2 regions of the Streptomyces sp. CA-294286 genome follow, and region 2 is predicted to be linked to the other one. Evidence: riboswitches for the same ligand, from Rfam matches in the RefSeq annotation. Region 2 holds a riboswitch; the other holds the start of a gene.
The links. Region 2 has a riboswitch for glycine ahead of gcvT (glycine cleavage system aminomethyltransferase GcvT). Riboswitches for the same ligand answer to the same signal wherever they lie in the genome.
Positions count from the first base shown of each region.

Region 1 (3,400 bases), 4.1 Mb from region 2:
GGGGCGGGCTGGGTGCAGGGAAGCGGGGTGGGACGGGTGACGGTGAGGTTCGAGGAGCCGGGGTCGGAGGGGCCGGGGCGGGTGCGGACCTTCCGGGTGGACGACGTGGAGTTGGAGGTGGGGGAGCCGTTGCCGTTGGTGGGGAGAGAGGGGTGAGGGGTGGGTGCGCTGCGGGGAGCGCCGGGGAGGGGCAGACGGACTGTGCGAAGGGGACGGGCGCAGTGGCGGGGTGGAGCAGGGCGTTCGCCTGAGGGTGGGGTAAGGGAGCGGGACGCTTCCGCGTGAGGTCCGCCTTCTTGCCCGCCCGTTTCGCCCCCGGGGGCGGCCCCGCCGCCCAAGGGGGCAGTGCAGGGTGGCGGGCCTTGCCGCTCAAGGGGATCGCGTGGGAGCGCGGCCCCGTCCTCCAAGCGGGTTGGCGTGGGGGCCGTCGCTCAGGAGGGCCGGCGTGCGAGCCGTTGTTCAAGGGGATGGCGCGCGAGCGCGGCCCCGTCGCCCGAGCGGGCTGGCGTGGGGGCGGTCGCTCAAAGGGGGCGGGGTAGGGGTCGTCGCCCAAGGGGCCCAAGGGGGCGGCGGAGGGGGCCGTCGCTCAAGGGGGATGCCGTGGGACGGCGCCGCGCCGTCAGCGGATTAGGGGGTTTCGTTGGCGAGGGTGCCGAAGTCCTGGTCGGGGGGTGCGGGTGCCGCGGCGGTGTGGAGGCCGTAGTGGCGGTAGAGCTGGAGCTCCTGTTCGGGAGAGAGGTGGCGGCCCACGCCGAAGTCGGGGGCGTCTTTGATCAGGGCCTTGTCGTACGGGATACGAAGGGTGTTGCCCACCAGGTCACTGGGTTCCAGGGGGACGAAGGCGTCCCTGCTGAAGAGGCCGGTGCGGACGGCGGCCCACTCCGGGACGCCGGTGGCGTCGTCCAGGTAGACCTCGTCCACTGTTCCGATCTTGGCGCCGTTGCGGTCGAGTGCCTTGCGGCCGATCAGGCTGCGCGGATCGATGTCGGTCTGCACGGTCCCTCCAACTGGTCGCCACTCCTGCTCGAACCCCCGTAAAGCACTACGAAAGAGCAGTTTTGAGAGCCTGGCCACTCGAGGACTCGGGAAGAGGGCGCGCTGGTAGGCTGGCGAAGGCTGCTGACCCCGTGCGGGAGAGTCCTCCGGTGCAATGTCCGGAGGCGCCGAAGGAGCAACTCCTCCCCGGAATCTCTCAGGCCCCTGTACCGCACGGACGAGGTCACTCTGGAAAGCAGGTCGGGTGACGGGCACGGCGTACGCCGGTGCGTGATTCGGCCTCACCGACGGTGAAAATCGGGGCGTCGATCGTGACGTTCCGGTGAAGCTCTCAGGTTGAGATGACAGAGGGGGAGGCCGTCCGGGTACCCGTGCCGTGGTGCCCCTCGCAGGTCGTGTCAGACCAGGAGGCCTTCCGCAGATGACCGCCAACCGTATTTCGCTCGAAGAGCTCGAACGTGGCATCCCCTTCGAGCAGCGTCACATCGGACCCGACGGCGAGGCGCAGGCCAAAATGCTTGCGCAGGTCGGTTACGGATCGCTGGACGAGCTGACCGACGCCGCGGTGCCGGACGCCATCCAGAACGCCGACGCGCTGGGGCTGCCCGACGCGCGCACCGAAGCCGAGGTGCTGGCGGAGCTGCGCACCCTCGCCGACCGGAACCAGGTCCTCGCCCCGATGATCGGGCTCGGGTACTACGGCACCTTCACTCCGCCGGTGATCCTGCGCAACGTCATGGAGAACCCGGCCTGGTACACGGCGTACACCCCCTACCAGCCGGAGATCTCGCAGGGCCGGCTGGAGGCGCTGCTCAACTTCCAGACCATGGTCGCCGACCTGACCGGCCTGCCGACCTCCGGCGCTTCGCTGCTCGACGAGGGCACGGCAGCCGCCGAGGCCATGTCGCTCGCGCGGCGCGTGGGCAAGGTCAAGAACGGTGTGTTCCTGGTGGATGCGGAAACGCTTCCGCAGACCGTCGCCGTGCTGCGGACCCGGGCCGAGCCGACGGGTGTGGAGGTCGTCGTCGCCGATCTGACGGCCGGAATCCCGGCCGAGGTGGCCGAGCGCGGCGTGTTCGGTGTGCTGCTGCAGTACCCGGGCGCCTCCGGAGCCGTCCGCGACATCAAGCCGGTGATCGAGCAGGCGCACGGGCTGGGTGCCGTCGTGACCGTTGCCGCCGACCTGCTCGCGCTCACCCTGCTGACGTCACCCGGTGAGCTGGGCGCGGACATCGCCGTCGGTACGACGCAGCGGTTCGGTGTCCCCATGGGCTTCGGTGGTCCGCACGCGGGGTTCATGGCCGTACGGGAGAAGTTCGCACGCAGCCTGCCCGGCCGCCTCGTGGGCGTGTCCGTGGACGCGGACGGCAACAAGGCGTACCGGCTGGCTCTGCAGACCCGTGAGCAGCACATCCGTCGTGAGAAGGCGACGAGCAACATCTGTACGGCGCAGGTGCTGCTCGCCGTGATGGCAGGGATGTACGCCGTCTATCACGGTCCGGAAGGACTCAAGGGGATCGCGCGGCGCACGCACCGCTACGCGTCGATCCTGGCCGAGGGACTGCGTGCGGGCGGCGTGGACGTCGTGCACGGACAGTACTTCGACACGCTGACCGTACGGGTGCCGGGCCGGGCCGCCGACGTGGTGGCCGCCGCCCGCGATCACGGCGTGAACGTACGGCTCGTGGACCAGGACCTGGTGTCCGTGGCTTGCGACGAGACCACCGCGCGCGCCCAAGTGGCGGCGGTCTGGGCCGCGTTCGGTGTCGAGGGCGACATCGAGGCGCTGGACGGCACCGTCGGCGAGGCGCTGCCCGAGGGCCTGCTGCGCACCGACGAGTTCATGGCCCACCCGGTCTTCCACCAGCACCGTTCCGAGACGGCCATGCTGCGGTACCTGCGCAGGCTCGCCGACCGCGACTACGCGTTGGACCGCGGCATGATCCCGCTCGGCTCCTGCACCATGAAGCTGAACGCGACCACCGAGATGGAGCCGGTGACCTGGCCCGAGTTCGGGCAGATGCACCCCTTCGCGCCGGTCGAGCAGGCCGCCGGCTACCTCACCCTCATCCGTGAGCTGGAGGAGCGTCTGGCGGAGGTCACCGGCTACGACGCGGTGTCCATCCAGCCCAACGCCGGGTCGCAGGGCGAGCTCGCCGGGCTGTTGGCCGTACGGGCGTACCACCGCGCCAACGGTGACGAGCAGCGCACGGTCTGTCTGATCCCGTCCTCCGCGCACGGCACGAACGCGGCGAGCGCGGTCATGGCCGGGATGAAGGTCGTCGTGGTGAAGACCGCCGACGACGGCGAGGTCGACGTCGAGGACCTGCGGGCGAAGATCGAGCAGTACCGGGACGAGCTGTCGGTCCTGATGATCACCTACCCGTCCACGCACGGCGTCTTC
Region 1 is NZ_CP192005.1:5,502,451-5,505,850, forward strand. Features, by position in the region: gene ACQPZG_RS29040 (DNA polymerase IV) at 1-156, shown strand, start outside; gene ACQPZG_RS29045 (PRC-barrel domain-containing protein) at 628-996, opposite strand; glycine riboswitch at 1,121-1,218, shown strand; gene gcvP (aminomethyl-transferring glycine dehydrogenase) at 1,418-3,400, shown strand, end outside.
Region 1: another riboswitch for glycine. It lies ahead of gcvP (aminomethyl-transferring glycine dehydrogenase); the one in region 2 lies ahead of gcvT (glycine cleavage system aminomethyltransferase GcvT).

Region 2 (3,400 bases):
GTCCCGGCTCAGTTCTCCCTCTGGTAGAAGGGCCGCACCCGCTCCAGCATCCAGTCGGCCACCGGGTCCTGCGCCATGTCGAGCAGCAGCAGGTGCACCGGCCACTGCACGGACTCGCGTCCCAGCGCCCGGCCCAGCGCGTCCATCGGCGCGTTGCGGTCCGCCGCCTCCCACGACGAGAGCTGTACGCCGACGAACAGCTCCGGATCCCCGCCCTCGACGCTGGCGAGCGTCCGGCGCGCGGTCACCACGGTGCCGCTCTGCTGGAACTCGCCTGCCGCGGCGGCCAGGAAGTCGACCGGTTCGTCCTGCCAGTCCGGTTCGAAGAGCCGCACCCGGCCCCCGGTGGCCGGCCCGTCCAGCGGCGTACGTCCCGCCCTGCACAGTTCGGCCACGGCGGGCGGCGGCAGCGGCACGCCGACGGCGCCCTCGGGGTTCACCACGATGCCCAGCTGCGGCGGCAGCCCCCGGGCGAACTGCACGGCGGGCGCGACCGCGAACGGCATGCGGGGGCCGGCGACGCGGCGGAACTGCTGCTCGGAGCTGAAGACGGGGACGTACGCCTGGCCGTCGAGTTCCGTGGTGGGCAGGTCGAGGGGTCCGCTGTCGGGGCCGCCGCCGTTGGGCAGCGGAACCCACAGGGAGCTGCGGGCGAGGACCTCGACGATGCGGGGGCCGGCGGCGGGACTGCCCAGGGAGGCGACGAGCACCTCTTCGAGCTCGTTGCCGGGCCAGTCGGCATCCGCGGGGGGCCCGCCCTGCGCCCCGCCCGGCCCCGGCGTGCCGTACGCGCCCTGCGCTCCGCCCGTCTCCTGCACGCCGTACGGGTCGGGTGCGCCGTACGGGCCCTGCGTGCCGTCCGCCTCCTGCACGCCGTACGGGCCCGATGTGCCGCCCGCCTCCGGCACGCCGTACGGACCCGGGGTGCCGTACGGGCCCGGCCCCGCTCCGTCGTACGCGCCGTTCGTCTCCGGTATCTCCACGGACCGTTCCCCTTCTCGGCTTCCACCCGCTCCCACGCTGCGCGAACGAGCCTAGCCGGGGTCCGGCCGCCCCCGTCCCCGTACCCCTCAGGCCCCCTCGAAGCCGATCTCCCGCAGGGCCGCCGCCGCCTCCCGGTCGAGCAGTACCGCCGAGGCGCATCCCGCGGGCAGCCGTTCGTTCTCCGCGTCGCGCACCAGGGTGCCGACGGCCTTGCGGTGCCGGGCGAAGGCGTAGCCGGACACTCCGCGTCCGCGCTCCCGCTGTCCGTCCCTGGCCACCTCCGGCGCCACGTCCAGCAGGACCAGGCGCAGCCCGCGGCCCCGCCGCCGCGCCTCGCGCGCCAGCCACCGCCGTACCCATGCCTGTGTGCCGCAGTCGTGCACGACGACGCTCGCCCCGGAGCGCAGCACGCTCCGCAGCCCCGCGTAGTGCGCGAGCCGCACCAGCGGCCGGTAGAGGGCGTACGGAAGCCGGTCCGGCACCCGCTCGGCCCAGCGCTCCCGCACGTCCTGCGAGTCGATCGTCCGCACCCCGGTCGCCGCGCGCCGGATCAGCGTGGACTTGCCGCTGCCGGGCAGCCCGGACACCACCACCACGTCACCGGTCGTGAACATCAGTCGGCGCGGGCTGCGCCCCGACCGTTCCCTGAGGTCGCGGACCACCGGAGCCGGGCCCGGCCGTACCGTCCTCGCGCCCGCCGGCAGGCCGGCCTCCACCCCCGCCGTGGCGACCCCGCATGCCAGACCGCTGGACTGCTGCAACGCCCTCACCCCTCCCCCTGCCGGGTACACCCTCACCCTTGCCCAAGAAGTGTAAAGAAAAGGCAATACGGGACAAGCGATTTGCCGACGTGGGGGGGCGTGCAATGATGTGCGCGCCAGGCACCCCCTGCGCATCACCCAACTTCACAACGGCCGAATGAACCCGCGCGGGAGAGTTCGGGGCAGCAGTGCCCCGGACGCCGAAGGAGCAAGCTCCTCCCTTGAATCTCTCAGGCCCCGTACCGCGCGGGCGAGGCAGATCTGAAAAGCGGGCCGCCCCGGGCGGCCCCACCCAAGGTGCAAGCCGGACGCATGCGGATGCGGCGGCGAACCTCTCAGGTTCCGATGACAGATGGGGAGGACAGTCCTCGTCGTCATGCCCTGGGAGTCTTTCCTCATGAGCACCGCTGCCCCTCGCAAGACCGCCCTCGACGCCCTGCACCGCTCTCTCGGTGCGACCATGACCGACTTCGCGGGCTGGGACATGCCGCTGCGGTACGCCTCGGAGCGCGACGAGCACAACGCCGTCCGTACGCAGGCCGGGCTCTTCGACCTGTCCCACATGGGCGAGATCACGGTGACCGGTCCGCAGGCCGTCGACCTGCTGAACTTCGCCCTCGTCGGCAACATCGGCACCGTGGGCCCCGGCCGCGCCCGGTACACGATGATCTGCCAGGAGGACGGCGGCATCCTCGACGACCTGATCGTCTACCGCCTCGCCGACGCCGAGTACATGGTCGTCGCCAACGCCGGCAACGCCCAGGTCGTGCTGGACGCCCTGACGGCCCGCGCCGAGGGCTTCGACGCCGTCGTACGGGACGACCGCGACGCGTACGCCCTGCTCGCCGTTCAGGGCCCCGAGTCCTCCGGCATCCTGAAGTCCGTCACCGACGCCGACCTGGACGGCCTCAAGTACTACGCGGGCCTTCCCGGCACCGTGGCCGGCGTCCCCGCGCTGATCGCCCGTACGGGCTACACCGGCGAGGACGGCTTCGAGTTGTTCGTCGAGCCGCAGCACGCGGAGAAGCTCTGGCGGGCGCTGACCGAGGCGGGTGCGGGCGTCGGCCTGATCCCCTGCGGTCTCTCCTGCCGCGACACACTGCGCCTGGAGGCGGGCATGCCGCTGTACGGCAACGAGCTCACGACGAAGCTCACCCCCTTCGACGCGGGCCTCGGCCGGGTCGTCAAGTTCGAGAAGGACGGCGACTTCGTCGGCCGCGACGCCCTGGAGGCTGCCGCCGAGCGGGCCGAGTCCGCGCCGCCCCGCAAGCTGGTGGGCCTGATCGCCGAGGGCCGCCGCGTCCCGCGCTCCGGCTACCAGGTCGTCGCCGACGGCCGCGTCGTCGGCGAGGTGACCTCGGGCGCGCCCTCCCCGACCCTGGGCAAGCCGATCGCGATGGCGTACGCCGACGCCGCGCACGCGGCTCCCGGCACGACGGGCGTCGGCGTCGACATCCGCGGCACGCACGAGCCGTACCAGGTCGTGGCGCTGCCGTTCTACAAGCGCCAGAAGTGACGCACGCCGCATCATCGGAGGCGTACGCCCGTCTCATCACGTAAGACCCTGTTCCTCAGCACTCCCCCGCATCCAGGAGAATTCAGCCATGAGCAACCCCCAGCAGCTGCGTTACAGCAAGGAGCACGAGTGGGTCGCG
Region 2 is NZ_CP192005.1:1,360,072-1,363,471, forward strand. Features, by position in the region: gene ACQPZG_RS10620 (enhanced serine sensitivity protein SseB) at 9-710, opposite strand; gene ACQPZG_RS10625 (AAA family ATPase) at 1,071-1,745, opposite strand; glycine riboswitch at 1,904-2,000, shown strand; glycine riboswitch at 2,001-2,107, shown strand; gene gcvT (glycine cleavage system aminomethyltransferase GcvT) at 2,143-3,261, shown strand; gene gcvH (glycine cleavage system protein GcvH) at 3,350-3,400, shown strand, end outside.